Regions from separate parts of the Variovorax sp. FW301-JW7 genome, predicted to be linked through region 1. Evidence: riboswitches for the same ligand, from Rfam matches in the RefSeq annotation. Region 1 holds a riboswitch; the other holds the start of a gene.
What was found. Region 1 has a riboswitch for glycine ahead of AC3WQM_RS12345 (D-amino acid dehydrogenase). Riboswitches for the same ligand answer to the same signal wherever they lie in the genome.
Positions count from the first base shown of each region.

Region 2: linked by a shared signal. The riboswitch ahead of gcvT (glycine cleavage system aminomethyltransferase GcvT) and the one ahead of AC3WQM_RS12345 (D-amino acid dehydrogenase) in region 1 are both predicted to bind glycine.

Region 1 is NZ_JBYTBC010000004.1:104,119-111,756, forward strand. It holds gene AC3WQM_RS12340 (RtcB family protein) at 1-594, shown strand, start outside; gene AC3WQM_RS12345 (D-amino acid dehydrogenase) at 614-1,921, opposite strand; glycine riboswitch at 2,013-2,119, opposite strand; glycine riboswitch at 2,164-2,254, opposite strand; gene rfbB (dTDP-glucose 4,6-dehydratase) at 2,372-3,451, shown strand; gene rfbD (dTDP-4-dehydrorhamnose reductase) at 3,448-4,338, shown strand; gene rfbA (glucose-1-phosphate thymidylyltransferase RfbA) at 4,378-5,265, shown strand; gene rfbC (dTDP-4-dehydrorhamnose 3,5-epimerase) at 5,262-5,810, shown strand; gene AC3WQM_RS12370 (glycosyltransferase family 4 protein) at 6,066-7,638, shown strand, end outside.
Region 2 is NZ_JBYTBC010000003.1:230,513-238,150, reverse strand. It holds gene AC3WQM_RS09580 (TRAP transporter large permease) at 1-836, shown strand, start outside; gene AC3WQM_RS09575 (AraC family transcriptional regulator) at 870-1,649, opposite strand; gene AC3WQM_RS09570 (MFS transporter) at 1,759-2,949, shown strand; gene AC3WQM_RS09565 (L,D-transpeptidase Cds6 family protein) at 3,210-3,692, shown strand; gene AC3WQM_RS09560 (hypothetical protein) at 3,788-4,324, shown strand; glycine riboswitch at 4,356-4,446, shown strand; glycine riboswitch at 4,459-4,563, shown strand; gene gcvT (glycine cleavage system aminomethyltransferase GcvT) at 4,611-5,783, shown strand; gene gcvH (glycine cleavage system protein GcvH) at 5,855-6,226, shown strand; gene gcvP (aminomethyl-transferring glycine dehydrogenase) at 6,288-7,638, shown strand, end outside.

The sequences.
Region 1 (7,638 bases):
GACCGCGCACGGGCCGAGTGGCCGCAGGGCCTGCGCCATCCGAAGAGCGGGCTGTACGGCCTGGCCGGGCCGCAGGCGCAGGAGTACCTCGAAGCCATGGGCGTGGCCGCGCGCTACGCGTGGGCCAACCGCGTCGTGCTGGCCGAGCTGGTGCGCAAGGACTTCGCCGAGCTGCTGGGCGCCACGGCGTCGACGCTGGTGGTCGACGTGCCGCACAACGTGGTGCTGCGCGAGCACGGTATGAACATCCATCGCAAGGGCGCGACGCCGGCGCACGCGGGCGACCTGGCGCTGATTCCCGGGTCGATGGGCGATCACTCGTACCTCGCGACCGGGCTGGGGCATGAGGACTGGCTGTGGTCGTGCAGCCATGGCGCCGGCCGGCGCATGCGTCGGCAGGAAGTGCGCGCGATGCGGCCCGCGCCCGGCGACGCCGATGCCAGCTGGCAGTGTGTGACCTTGCGCGAAGAGCGCCGCATCGAAGAGGCGCCGCAGGCCTACAAGCCGATCGGCGCGGTGATCGAGGCGCAGGAAAGTGCAGGGCTCATCCGCTGCGCCGTGCGGCTCAAGCCCTGGGTCACGTTCAAGGCGTGACCCAGGGGCGCGTGTCGTGTCAGCCCAGTGCGGGTTGCACGGCACGCGGCGCGTTCGCCGGCATGCCGGCGAACGCGAAGTCGACCTCGGGCGCCAGCCCGCTCACGATGCGCGCGATCGACTTGCCCGAGCCGCAGGCGTGCGTCCAGCCGAGCGTGCCGTGGCCGGTGTTGAGGAACAGATTCGGCAGCTTGGTCTTGCCGATCAGCGGCACGTTGCTCGGCGTGGCCGGGCGCAGGCCGGTCCAGAACTGCGCGCGCTCGGTGTCGCCGGCGCCGGGGAAGAGTTCTTCGACGCGCCGCACGATGGCTTCGCAGCGCACCCGGTTCAGGTCGCGGTCGTAGCCGTTGAGCTCGGCCGTGCCGGCAATGCGCAGGCGGTCGCCCGACTCCGACGTGTAGCGCGAGAACACCAGCTTGTATTCGTCGTCGGTGAGCGAGACCTGGTGCGCCTTCGATGCGTCCTTCACGGGCAGCGTCACCGAGTAGCCCTTGGCCGGGTAGATCGGCAGGCGGATGCCCAGCGGCGCGGCGTACAGCGGGCTCAGCGAACCCATCGCAAGCACGAAGGCATCGCCGCGGATGCGCTGGAAGCGGCCTTCGTTGTCGGTCGCCTCGACGTGGTCGATGCTGCCGCCGGCTTCGCGCAGCGCGGTCACCGTGTGGCTCATGAGGAACTTCACGCCGGCCGCCTCGGCCAGCTTCACGAGCTCGCGTGCGAAGCGGTTGGCGTCGCCCGATTCGTCTTCGGCGGTGTACGTGGCGCCGGCGAGTTGGGGGCGGATGTGGGCGAGGGCGGGTTCGATCTTGATGGCCTCGTCGGCCGAGATGACCAGCCGCTCGCAGCCCAGGGCACGCATCTGCTCGGCGGGCGCGAGGGCGCCGTCGAATTCTTTTTGCGTCGTGTAGAAGTGCAGGATGCCTTGCGTGCGCTGGTCATAGTTCAGGCCGGTGTCTCGACGCAATTGCTGCAACATTTCCCGGCTGTATGTACCGAGACGAACGATCTGTTCGATGTTGTGGCGGGTGCGCGCGGGGGTGCATTCGCGCAGGAACTGCAGGCCCCAGAGCCACTGGCGCATGTCGGCGCGGATGCGAAACAGCAGCGGCGCATCTTCCTTGCCAAGCCACTGCAGCACCTTCAGCGGCGCGCTCGGATTGGCCCAGGGTTCGGCATGGCTGACCGAGATCTGGCCTCCGTTGGCGAAGCTGGTTTCGGCGGCCGGGGTGGCCTGCCGGTCGATCACGGTCACCTCGTGGCCGAGTTGCTGGAGGTAGTAGGCCGAAGTCACGCCGAGCAGGCCGGCGCCAAGAACGATCACACGCATTGCAAGTACCTTTGAGTTTGCAGCGCTTGAACGGCGGGCGTGGAGCGCTATTGAAAAAATAGCAAGCAACCGGACGACCGTTGTCCAAGTTGCCGCTCCCCCTGTCCTCGGTACCTGAGAGATTCACCCTGCTGCACCCGCAGCGGGTTTGCTCCTTCGGTGCGCCACATGGCGTGGCGGCTCTCCAGACGGCTGTATCGATGAGTGCAGTACTGACCCCTTGCCGAAATTCCGTGGCGTTGCCTGGAATGTCGTCGGGCCGACCTGAGCGTTTATGGGAGTTTGCGCCTTCGGTAGGGCCTCCGTGGAGGCCCGCTCTCCTGCAATTGTTGGCGATTGTAGGCGGGCCCCGCAAGCCGGCCAAGCCCTGTACATCGGCACTTCACACCGATGGGATAATTGAATGTTGATTTTCGGTAAAGCAAACTTTTTTCTACAGGTGGGGACTCCATGATCCTGGTTACCGGCGGCGCAGGCTTCATTGGCGCCAATTTCGTACTCGACTGGATCGCGCAGGGCGACGAGCCCGTCGTGAACCTCGACAAGCTGACCTACGCAGGCAACCTCGAGACCCTCGCATCGCTCAAGGGCAACGCGAACCACGTCTTCGTGCAAGGCGACATCGGCGACAGCGCACTGCTCGACCGCCTGCTGGCCGAGCACAAACCGCGTGCCGTCGTGAACTTTGCCGCGGAATCGCACGTCGATCGCTCGATCCACGGCCCGGAAGACTTCGTGCAGACCAACGTGCTCGGCACCTTCCGCCTGCTCGAATCGGTGCGCGGTTACTGGAACGCCCTGCCGGCCGACCAGAAGGCGCCCTTCCGCTTCCTGCATGTGTCGACCGACGAGGTCTACGGCTCGCTCTCCAAGACCGACCCGGCGTTCACCGAAGAGAACAAGTACGAGCCCAACAGCCCGTACTCGGCCAGCAAGGCCGCCAGCGACCACCTCGTGCGCGCCTGGCACCACACCTACGGCCTGCCGGTGGTCACCACCAACTGCTCGAACAACTACGGCCCGTTCCACTTCCCCGAGAAGCTGATCCCGCTGATGATCGTCAACGCACTGGCCGGCAAGAACCTGCCCGTGTACGGCGACGGCATGCAGGTGCGCGACTGGCTTTACGTGAAGGACCACTGCAGCGCCATCCGCCGCGTGCTCGAGGCCGGCAAGCTCGGCGAGACCTACAACGTCGGCGGCTGGAACGAGAAGCCCAACATCGAGATCGTCAACACCGTGTGCGCGTTGCTCGACGAGCTGAGCCCTCGCGCCGACGGCAAACCGTACAAGGAACAGATCACCTACGTCACGGACCGCCCGGGCCACGACCGCCGCTACGCCATCGATGCACGCAAGCTCGAGGCCGAGCTTGGCTGGAAGCCTGCCGAGACCTTCGACACCGGCATCCGCAAGACCGTCGAGTGGTACCTCGCGAACGGCGAGTGGGTGCGCAACGTGCAAAGCGGCGCGTACCGCGAGTGGGTCGAGAAGCAGTACGACGCCACGACGGCGAAGGCCGGCGCATGAAGCTGCTGCTGCTTGGCAAGGGTGGGCAGGTCGGCTGGGAGCTGCAACGCAGCCTCGCGCCGCTCGGCGAACTGGTCGCGCTGGATTTCGACAGCACCGACTTCCATGCCGACTTCAGCCGTCCCGAGCAGCTGGCCGCCACGGTGCTGGCCGTGCGCCCTGACGTCATCGTCAATGCCGCCGCGCACACCGCCGTCGACAAGGCCGAGAGCGAGCCCGACTTCGCGCGCAAGCTCAACGCCACCTCGCCTGGCGTGGTGGCCGAGGCCGCGCAGCAGATCGGCGCGCTGATGGTGCATTACTCCACCGACTACGTCTTCGACGGCAGCGGCACCGAGCCCTGGAAAGAAGACGACGCGACCGGTCCGCTCAGCGTGTACGGCCAGACCAAGCTCGAAGGCGAACAGTTGGTGGCGAAGCATTGCGCGAAGCACCTGATCTTTCGCACCAGCTGGGTGTACGCCGCGCGCGGCGGCAACTTCGCCAAGACCATGCTGCGGCTGGCCAAGGAGCGCGACAAGCTCACGGTCATCGACGACCAGTTCGGCGCGCCAACCGGCGCCGAGCTGCTGGCCGACATCACCGCGCATGCCATCCGCGCCACGTTGCAAGACCCGGCCAAGGCCGGGCTGTACCACGCCATCGCCGGCGGCGAGACCACGTGGCACGGCTACGCGCGCTTCGTGCTCGAGATGGCGCAGCAGGCCGGCGTCGAACTCAAGGCCGGCCCGCAGGCGGTGGAGGCCGTGCCCACCAGCGCCTTCCCGACGCCCGCGACGCGGCCGCACAACTCGCGGCTCGACACCACCAAGCTGCAGACCACCTTCGGCCTGCGCCTGCCGCCCTGGCAGGAAGGCGTGGCGCGCATGCTGCGCGAGACGCTCTGACCGACTGATTTTTCCTGCCCCTCACAGAAGAAGACTCCCATGACGCAACGCAAAGGCATCATCCTCGCCGGTGGCTCCGGCACCCGCCTGCACCCGGCCACGCTCGCCATGAGCAAGCAGCTCTTGCCGGTGTACGACAAGCCGATGATCTACTACCCGCTGAGCACGCTGATGCTCGGCGGCATGCGCGACATCCTGATCATCAGCACGCCGCAGGACACGCCGCGCTTCCAGCAATTGCTGGGCGATGGCAGCCAGTGGGGCATGAACCTGCAGTACGCGGTGCAACCGAGTCCCGATGGCCTGGCGCAAGCCTTCATCATCGGCGAGAAGTTCGTGGGCAATTCGCCGAGCGCGCTGGTGCTGGGGGACAACATCTTCTATGGGCATGACTTCGTGCACCTGCTGTCGGATGCCGATGCGAAGCAGGGCGGTGCGACCGTGTTCGCGTACCACGTGCACGACCCGGAGCGCTATGGTGTGGTGGCCTTCGATGCCAACGGCAAGGCCAGCAGCATTGAAGAGAAGCCTGTCAAGCCCAAGAGCAGCTACGCGGTGACCGGCCTGTACTTCTACGACAACCAGGTCGTCGACATTGCCAAGGCCGTGAAACCCAGCGAGCGCGGCGAGCTGGAAATCACGGCCGTCAACCAAGCCTATCTGGACCTCAACCAGCTGAATGTGCAGATCATGCAGCGCGGCTATGCGTGGCTGGATACCGGCACGCACGAGAGCCTGCTAGAAGCCGGCCAGTTCATTGCGACGCTGGAGCATCGACAGGGGCTGAAGATCGCGTGTCCTGAAGAGATCGCGTGGCGCAATGGCTTCATCGATCGCGAGCAACTCGAAAAGCTGGCTGCACCGCTGCAGAAGAACGGCTACGGAAAGTACCTGAAGCACCTGCTGGCCGAAGAGGTGCGTTCGTGAAGGTCATCCAAACCGAGATTCCCGACGTCTTGATCATCGAGCCGAAGGTCTTCGGCGATGCCAGAGGGTTTTTCTACGAGAGCTTCAATCAGCGTGCCTTCGAAGATGCGGTCGGATCGAAGGTCGACTTCGTGCAGGACAACCATTCAAGGTCGTCCAAGGGCGTGCTTCGAGGCCTGCACTATCAGGTCCAGCAAGCGCAAGGAAAGCTGGTGCGTGCGGTGCGCGGTGCGGTCTTTGATGTGGCTGTCGATATCCGGCGTTCTTCGCCCACGTTCGGGCGGTGGGTGGGTACGGAGTTGAGCGAAGGCAATCACCGGCAGTTGTGGGTTCCGGCGGGCTTCGCGCATGGATTCTTCGTTCTCACGGATTCCGCGGATTTCTTGTACAAGACGACGAACTACTACGCGCCGGAGCACGAGCGATGCATCGCCTGGAACGACGCGAGCCTGCAGATCGCGTGGCCGGACATCGGCATGGCGCCGCAGTTGTCCAAGAAGGACGTCGAAGGCAAATCGCTTCAAGCGGCGGATGTCTTCGAGTAATCAGAGTTTTTTGGACAAGGCACCTGAGTGCCAGCCGGATTCGGTGCTTCGTTTCTTGATCGCACAGCAATGAGCGAATGCCGAAAGTGAGATTCTTGTCTTCTTGCTGTATTTGAAATATTCCCGCTGCCTGTGAATGCGAGTTGCTTCTGATGGAGTGAACCGAACGACTCCGGCCTCATGCGCATTCGATCGACGGACAAAGGCCTGAGCGTGTGAGCGCAAGGAAGCGCATCAATTTTCATGAAACCCGGAATGAATTTCAAAAAACTACTGAAGCGAAGCGCTCAGGTTGTGAGCGAGTATCGCGATGCTGGTCTGCTCCGGCAGTCGGATCTGTTCGATAAAAAATGGTATCGGGAGCGCAATCCGGATGTGCCGGAAGGCGCTGAGATCCAGCATTTCCTTCGGTTCGGCGGCAGGGAAGGGCGTGCACCAAGCGAAAAGTTCGATGCAGCAGGGTATCTGGAGGCCAACAAGGACGTGGCGTACCGAGGCCTGAATCCTTTGGTGCACTACCTCAAGTGGGGCAAAGAGGAGGGGCGGAAGATCGCAGTTGCCCGCCTGCCAATGCGCGCGTCCATCTCCGAGAAGCGACGTTCGGCGCCAACCATCGATCTCAGTCGCTACTCAAGAAACGGCACTCTGCTCGTGACAGAGCAGGAGATTCGCGATCTCGAATTGCTCCATGAAACGGACCTCTTCGATGCCGAGTGGTATCTCGAAAACTACCCGCATCTGAAGAATCAGGATCCTTACCTTCATTTCCTGCGGCATGGCGGTTTTGAGGGATTGAAGGCCAGCGAGAACTTCGATTGCGAGTGGTATTGCGACATCTATCCGGATGTTGTCTTGCACGGCGTGCACCCACTGCTTCACTACCTGAAGCATGGAATGAAGGAAGGTCGCTTCAAGGGCATGCCGCCCAAGATCGCATCGGCCGTCAGGCGGACCGTTGCAGACCTGATGACGCTCGACCCCGAAATCGAATCGTGCCATCCGTTGCACGGCAAGCACTTGAGGCTGCGCCCGAATTTCAGCATCCCGACCGATGAGCTTGGTGCCGTCTGGACTGAAATTTTTCATGACCTGCCTGCTGGAGTCCGGCACGTCGTTTTCATGCCTTGGCTTGTCAAAGGCGGGGCCGATCTCGCTGGGGTCAACATCCTGCGTGCAGCGCAGGAGGCGGTCGGTGTTTCTGCCACGCTGCTCGTCTTGACTGATCATGACAAGGTGGATGCCTTCGACTGGCTGCCCTCGGGGTCGCAAGTGCTGGTTTTGTCCGATTACGACCCCGATCTCAATCAGCGGAACAGGCAACGCATCGTCGAGGCGCTGATCTTCGCGCTTCAGCCCGAGTCGATCACGAACGTAAACAGCCTGGCGTGCTGGACGGCCCTTGTTGAAAAGGGCAAGGCTTTCCAGTCGATATGCAAGGTCTACACGACGCTGTTCTGCCGCGATTTCACGGAAGATGGCCGCGGGGCGGGGTATGCGGATACGCACCTTCGGGCCGCGATCCACAACGTCGACAAGATCTATTTCGATACCAACGTCTTCCTTGAAGAAGTGGTGGCGAGGTATGGGTTTACACATGCATTGACGCAGAAGCTCCAGTTTCTTCCTCAGCCGGCATTGGACGATCTGCGAGAGATTTCCAAGAGATCCGCATCCGACGAACAACGGCCGGCCGTCTTCTGGGCGGGCCGGTTCTGCTACCAAAAAAATACGGAGTTGTTGGGGCGGATCATCCGGTCTCTGCCGGAGGTCGCACTGGACGTCTACGGCGGCGGTGAGCCTCAGCGCGAAGCTGAACTGGCGGCGCTCG
Region 2 (7,638 bases), on a different contig from region 1:
CCTCGATCATCATGATCATCTACGCGCTGCAGGACGAGACCGTGTCGGTCGGCCAGCTGTTCGTGGCCGGCATCGTGCCGGGCATCCTGATCGCGGTGGCGATGTGCGTCGTGAACTTCTACGTCTCGAAGAAGCGCAACTACAAGGGCGACGGCCAGACGCCGCCGCTGCGCGAGATTCTCATCACGACGTGGAAGGCGATTCCCGCGATCCTGCTGCCGGTGGTGATCCTGGGCGGCATGCGCGCCGGCTGGTTCACGCCCACCGAGGCGTCGGTGGTGGCGGTGTTCTACGCGCTGGTGTGCGGCAAGTTCATCTACCGCACGCTCGAGTGGAAGATGCTGCCCGACATCCTGTCGCGCTCGGCCCTGCTGTCGGCGTCGGTGCTGATCATCATCGGGCTGTCGGCCTCGTTCGCGTGGGTGCTGACCATCGAGGGCATTCCGCAGCAGATGGCCGAATGGCTCATCAGCATGAACCTCTCGCCGTGGATGTTCCTGATCATCGTCAACGTGTTCCTGCTGCTGTTCGGCATCTTCATCGAGCCGCTGCCGGGCGTGATGGTGCTGGCGCCGATCCTCGCGCCGGTGGCGATCAAGCTGGGCGTCGACCCGGTGCACTTCGCGATGATCGTGATCTTCAACCTCACGCTGGGCATGATCACGCCGCCGGTGGGCGGGCTGCTGTTCGTCACCTGCAACGTGTCGAAGGTGCCGATGTCGGCGCTGGTGAAGGAACTGGTGCCCTTCCTGTGGGCGCACGGCGCGGTGCTGGTCCTGCTGACCTTCGTGCCGATGCTGAGCACCTGGCTGCCACGCGCGCTCGGGTTCAAGTAGCGGCGCGGGCCGCTCCGGCCCGCACCCCCAGCTTCAGGCCGGCGGGTGCAGGTACTGGCTCGGCGGCACGCCGAGCGTGCGGCGAAACATCGCGGTGAAGGCGCTCGGGCTCTCGTAGCCGTGCGCCAGCGCCACCTCCAGGATCGATGCGCCCGCGGCCAGCCGCGGCAGGCTCAGCAGCAACCGCGCCTGGCGGCACCACGCGCCGAAGGTCATGCCGGTCTCGCGTTCGAACAGCCGCGCCAGCGTGCGCGCATTCATGTGCAGCCGCGCGGCCCAGCCGTCGAGCGTGGCGGGCTGCGCGGGGTCGCGGATCAGCGCCTCGCACAGCGCGGCCAGGCGCGCGTGGCGCGGCATCGGCACATGCAGCGACAGCGCGGGCGCGGCCTCGATCTCGTCGAGGATCAGCTCCATCACGCGCTCGTCGCGCCCGCCCGGCGGGTAGTCCAGCGGCAGCGACACGGCCGCCACGATCAGCTCGCGCAACAGCGCGCCCACATGGATCACGCGGCACTCGGCGCCCAGGTCGGCGCGCGTGCCGGGCTCGACGAAGACCGTGCGCATCTTCACCTCGCCCGCCATGCGGATCTGGTGCGTCATGCCCGGCGGCACCCAGACGCCGCGCCCCGGCGGCACCACCCAGCTGCCGGCAGCGGCGCCGACCATCATCACGCCCGAGATCGCGTGGATGAGCTGCCCGCGCCGGTGCGCATGCGGCGGAATGAAGGCGTCGCCCGCCGGATCGGTGGCCAGCACGGCCACGGCGCGCGGGGTCGATTCGCCCTCGTCGGGGCGCAGATTCAGTTTGTCCATTTCACGACGATGTTTGCACATTCATAGCGAGAACATCTTCCCCTGGCTTCCTACGATGGCTTTTCTCCCCCTTTTTCTCCAACCGGACATCCAGGAAAGAAGCCATCGCATGAACACGCGCCGACTCGGGCTGCTCACCGGCACCCATGCCGTCAACGACCTCTACCAGGGCCTCGTGCCCGCGCTGCTGCCCTTCATGGTGCTGGAGCGCGGCTACAGCTACACGGCCGTGAGCGGCCTGATGCTGGCGGCCACCGGGCTGTCGAGCGTGGTGCAGCCGCTGTTCGGCCTGTACGCCGACCGCCACCCGCGCGCCTGGCTGGTGCCCGTGGGCTTCCTGGTGGCGGCGCTGGGCGTGGTGCTGGCGGGCCTGAGCCAGAGCTACCTGCTGACCTGGATCGCGGTCGCGCTGTGCGGGCTGGGCATCGCGGCCTACCACCCGCCCGCCACCGTGGCCGCGCGCGCGGCCGGCGGCGCCTCGCAGAAGGCGATGAGCGTGTTCTCGGTGGGCGGCACCATCGGCGCCTCGTTCGCGCCGGTGCTGGCGGCCACGGTCGTCGGCGGCGGCAGCCTGTCGCGCAGCTACCTGCTGGGCATTCCCGCAGTGGCGATGGGCGTGGTGTGGGTCGCGGCGAATGCACGGCGCAGCGCGGCCGCCCACCACGCGGCCACCGCGGCACGGGCCGCGCAGGCCCGCGCCCAGGTGCTGAAGCCGCACAACGACTGGCGCGCCTTCAGCCTGCTGGTGGCGACCATCGTGGGCTGGTCGATCCCCTACGTCACGGTGCTGTCGATGCTCTCGCTGCGCATCACGCGCGACCTGCACGGCAGCACCTTCCAGGGCGCCGCGGCGCTCACCGCCTTCACCGCCGCGGGGGCCGTGGGCACGCTGGCCGGCGGCTGGCTCGGCGACCGCATCGGGCGCATGGGCACGATCCGCTGCGGCTACCTGCTCGCGCTGCCGGCCATGGCGGGCCTCGTGCTCGCGTCGACGCCCGGCGCGGCGCTGGCCTGCACCGCGTGGCTCGGCATGAGCATGTTCCTGCCCTTCGCCGCGCAGGTGACGCTCGCGCAGGACTACCTGCCGCGCAACCCGGCCACCGCCAGCGGCATCACGCTCGGGCTCGCACTCTCGGTCGGCGGGCTGGTGTCGCCGCTGTTCGGCCTGCTGTCGGATGCACGCGGGCTCGGCGTGACGCTGACGGTGGTGTTGTGCGTGCTGTGCGTCGCGACCGTGCTCGCCTTGCGGCTGCGCAATCGCACAGTGCAGGTGATGGCGGGCGAGGCTGCGGCGGCCTGAGTTGAGTTCCGTTCCCGCGCAACGGCAGCGCCCACCGTGCACAGGGCACTGGGTGCTTCCCGCAGCGAAATCAAGGAGGAGCCGAAGGCGGGGGACATTCGCGGAGGGAAGCACCCGGTGGCCTGTGCACGCGCCCTGAACCACGGACCACCGAAATCCGTGGGCGATTCCACGCCGCACGCGCTCTCTTTCACTGCCAGAATCGACGCAAGCTTCGACGTCGAGCCTGACAGACAAGAAGAAGGAAAGAGAAGGACGCCATGCACCGAATCGTCGCCCAGGGCAGCAGCCTTGTCGCTGCCGGCTTGCTGGCCACCGCCGGTATCGCGGCCACGCCGGCCGCCGCGCCCGTTGCAGCCGTTGCACCAGCAGCCGCCCCCGCCAATCCCACCAATCCCGTCACCCACCTCGCCGAAGTGGAAAGCGCCGTGCGCGCCTGGGCTGCCGCCTGGTCCGCGCGCGACGTCGAGCGCTACCTCGCGGCCTACGCGGCCGACTTCACCCCCGCGCGCGGCCAGACCCGCGAGCGCTGGGAGGCCGACCGGCGCGCCCGCATCACGGGCAAGTCGCGCATCAGCGTGGGCATCGAGGGGCTGGTGATCAGCGTCCAGGGCACCTCGGCCAGCGCGCAGTTCCGGCAGGTCTACCGCGCCGACGCGCTCACCGAGACCGACCGCAAGACCCTCGAGCTGCAGCGCGTGGGCACGCGCTGGCTGATCCGCAAGGAGAGCGCGGGCAACTGACGCGCCCCCCTTGTCCCTGTAAGGCAAATGGTTCACGAAGATGTCACCACTTGCAACGATGCTGCTGCCTTCGACCTCCGAAAGCTGTGGCCGCCATGTTCCCCACCAAGACCGAGAAGGCACGCGACGAACTCCAGGCCGGGCAGCGCACGCTCAGCCAGCGTGAGCGCGCCCTGCTGCTCATGGCCGACGGCCGGCGCTCGCTGACCGACTTCAGCCCGCTGTTCCCCAGCCGCGTCGAGGCCGAGCAGGCGATCCAGGGGCTGATGCAGCGCGGCTACCTGCAGGTCGCGCGCCCGGTCGCGCCGCCTCCCGCAGCGGCCCCCACGCCCGTCCCCGCCGCCGAGCCGATCCAGGTCGCCACCTCGGCCGACAGCTTCGACGGCAAGCGCTCGCTGGCCACCACGCGCATGTTCCTGTTCGACATCTGCGAGCGCATGTTCGTGCGCCGCGACCCGCGCTTCGCCAACCAGATGCGCGACGCCCTGCGCGAGGCCCGCGACCGCGAAGCCATGCTGACCATCGCCGCGCTGATGCTCTCCGAGATCGAGAAGGCCGCCGGCCCCGAGCGCGCCGACTCGCTGCGCGAGCGCATCGACAAGCTGCTGCCGCCGGCCGAAACCGTGCACTGAGCCGCCAGCCCCGGCCCCGCGATCCACTACACTCGCCGGGTCAGGAGAGAGCCCCGCGCGACGGGGCCGCCGAAGGCGCAGGGGTTCCCCGAACGCTCAGGCAAAAGGACTGACAAGACGCCGGCAACCACCGGCGTTTCCTTGCTGGAGAGAGGCCGTGGCATTGCACACGGCCCACCGAAGGAGCAAACCCCGATCGTGGGGCGAATCTCTCAGGTAAAGCGGACAGCAGGGGTGGCCCGTGGCGTTGCAGCCATGGATTTCGACTGCCCCTTTGGAGTGCCCCGTGGCCGCTTCCTCCGCTTCTGACGCCCAACTTCTCAAGACCCCGCTGTACGACCTGCACGTGGAGCTTGGCGCCCGCATGGTGCCCTTCGCCGGCTATTCAATGCCCGTGCAGTACCCCGCCGGCCTCATGGCCGAGCACAAGCACACGCGCGACGCGGCCGGCCTGTTCGACATCTCGCACATGGGCCAGCTGCGCCTGGTCGGCCCCGATGCCGCCGCCGCCTTCGAAACCCTGATGCCCGTCGACGTGATCGACCTGCCCGCCGGCAAGCAGCGCTACGGTCTGCTGCTGAACGACGAGGGCGGCATCCTCGACGACCTGATGTTCTTCAACGAAGGCAACGGTTCGCTCTTCGTGATCGTGAACGGCGCCTGCAAGGTGGCCGACATCGCCCACATCCAGGCCAGGATCGGCGCGCGCTGCGCGGTGCAGCCCCTGCCCGACCACGCCCTGCTCGCACTGCAGGGCCCGCAGGCCGCAGCCACGCTGGCGCGCCTGTCGCCCGGCATCGAGCGCTTCGTGTTCATGACCGGCGGCGCGGTGCAGATCGGCGGCATCGCGGCCTTCGTCACCCGCAGCGGCTACACCGGCGAAGACGGATTCGAAATCTCGGTGGCTGGCAAGGACGCCGACGCCCTCGCCCGCCTGCTGCTCGCGCAGCCCGAAGTGAAGCCCGTCGGCCTGGGCGCGCGCAACTCGCTGCGGCTCGAAGCCGGCCTGTGCCTGTACGGCAACGACATCGACACCACCACCACGCCGGTCGAAGCCTCGCTCAACTGGGCGATCCAGAAGGTGCGCCGCGCCGGCGGTGCGCGCGAAGGCGGCTTTCCGGGCGCGGCCAAGGTGCTGGCCCAGCTGGCCGCCGTCGCCTCGGGCGCGGCCGGCCACACCGACCACAAGACGCTCACGCGCAAGCGCGTCGGCCTCGTGGCACTGGAACGCATTCCGGTGCGCGACGGCACGCTGCTGCAGTCGCTCGAAGGCCACGACATCGGCGCCGTCACCAGCGGCCTGCTCGGCCCCACGGCCGACCGCTGCGTGGCCATGGGCTACGTAGCCGCCGCCTTCGCCGAGCCCGGCACGCGCGTGCAGGCCATCGTGCGCGGCAAGCCGGTGCCGATGGAAGTCTCGACCATGCCTTTCGTGCCGACCCGCTACTACCGCGGCTGACCGACACTGAACCCCGCAGACCCGGCTAGGCTCTGCACCCCGATTCCATTTTTTCCACGAGGAGTTTTTTCATGAGCATCAAATACACCAAGGACCACGAATGGGTGGCGGCCGAAGGCGGCGCCGCCACCGTCGGCATCACCGTGCATGCGCAGGACGCGCTGGGCGACGTGGTGTTCGTCGACCTGCCTGAAGTGGGCAAGACCTTCGCGCAAGGCGAGGTCGCCGGTGTGGTCGAGTCGGTGAAGGCCGCCGCCGATGTGTTCATGCCCGTGTCGGGCGAGATCACCGAAGTCAACGAAGCGCTGCGCGCCGACCCGTCGCTGGCCAACAGCGACCCGCTGGCCGCCGGCTGGTTCTTCAAGGTCAAGCTGAGCGAGCCCGCGCAGCTCGACGCCCTGCTCGACGCCGCCAGCTACGACAAGTTCGCCGCCGAATCCTGATCCGCTGAACAGCAGCCGTTTCCTCGCACCTTCGTTCCTTCTCCCCCGAGCCTTCACCGCCATGCCGATTCCCGCCCTTCCCTCTTTGCAAGAACTAGAGAACGCCGAAGAATTCCTCGCCCGCCACATCGGCATCGATGCGGCGGACGAGGCGCGCATGCTGCCGGTGATCGGCTCCGAAACGCGCGCGGAGCTCATCGACGGCATCGTGCCGGCGGCCATCCGCCGCGCCCGGCCGATGCGCCTGCCCGCGCCGGTCACCGAGGCCGACGCGCTGGCCGAGCTGAAGACGCTGGCGTCGAAGAACAAGGTGTTCAAGAGCTTCATCGGCCAGGGCTACTACGGCACGCACACGCCGGGCGTGATCCTGCGCAACATCCTGGAGAACCCCGCCTGGTACACGGCCTACACGCCCTATCAGGCCGAGATCTCGCAGGGCCGCATGGAAGCCTTGCTCAATTTCCAGACGATGGTGTGCGACCTCACGGGCATGGCCATCGCCAACGCCTCGATGCTCGACGAGGCCACGGCCGCCGCCGAGGCCATGACGCTCGCCAAACGCAGCGTGAAGAGCAAGAGCAACGTGTTCCTGGTGTCCGGTGACTGCCACCCGCAGACCATCGAAGTCATCAAGACCCGCGCCGCCCCGCTGGGCATCGAAGTCAAGGTGAGCACCGTGTCGGAAACGCTGCCGCACCTGATGGTGAGCGGCGAGTTCTTCGGCGTGCTCGCGCAGTACCCGGCCACCACCGGCCACGTGCACGACCTGCGCCCGCTCGCCGGCCACGCGCACCAGTGCGACGCCGCCTTCATCGTCGCGGCCGACCTGCTGGCGCTCACGCTGCTGGTCGCTCCCGGCGAGTTCGACGCCGACATCGTCTGCGGCACCACGCAGCGCTTGGGCATGCCGCTGTGCAACGGCGGCCCGCACGCCGCCTACCTGGCCTGCCGCGACTCGTTCAAGCGCTCGCTGCCCGGTCGCCTCGTCGGCGTGAGCGTCGACACGCACGGCCAGCCCGCCTACCGCCTCGCGCTGCAGACGCGCGAGCAGCACATCCGCCGCGAGAAGGCCACCTCCAACATCTGCACCGCGCAGGTGCTGCCGGCCGTGGTCGCCAGCATGTACGCCGTGTACCACGGCCCCGACGGCCTCACGCGCATCGCACAGCGCGTGGCCGTGCTCACCGCCATCCTCGCCAAGGGTCTGTCGCAGATGGGCCGCGAGCCGGTGAACACCACCGCCTTCGACTCGCTGACGATCCGCACCGGCGACGACACGGCCGCGATCATCGAGCGCGCGCAGACCGGTGGCGTCAACCTGCGCCAGCGCCTGCAGCAGCACCTGGGCATCTCGCTGGACGAAACCACCACGCGCGCCGACATCGAAACCCTGTGGGCCCTGTTCGTGCCCG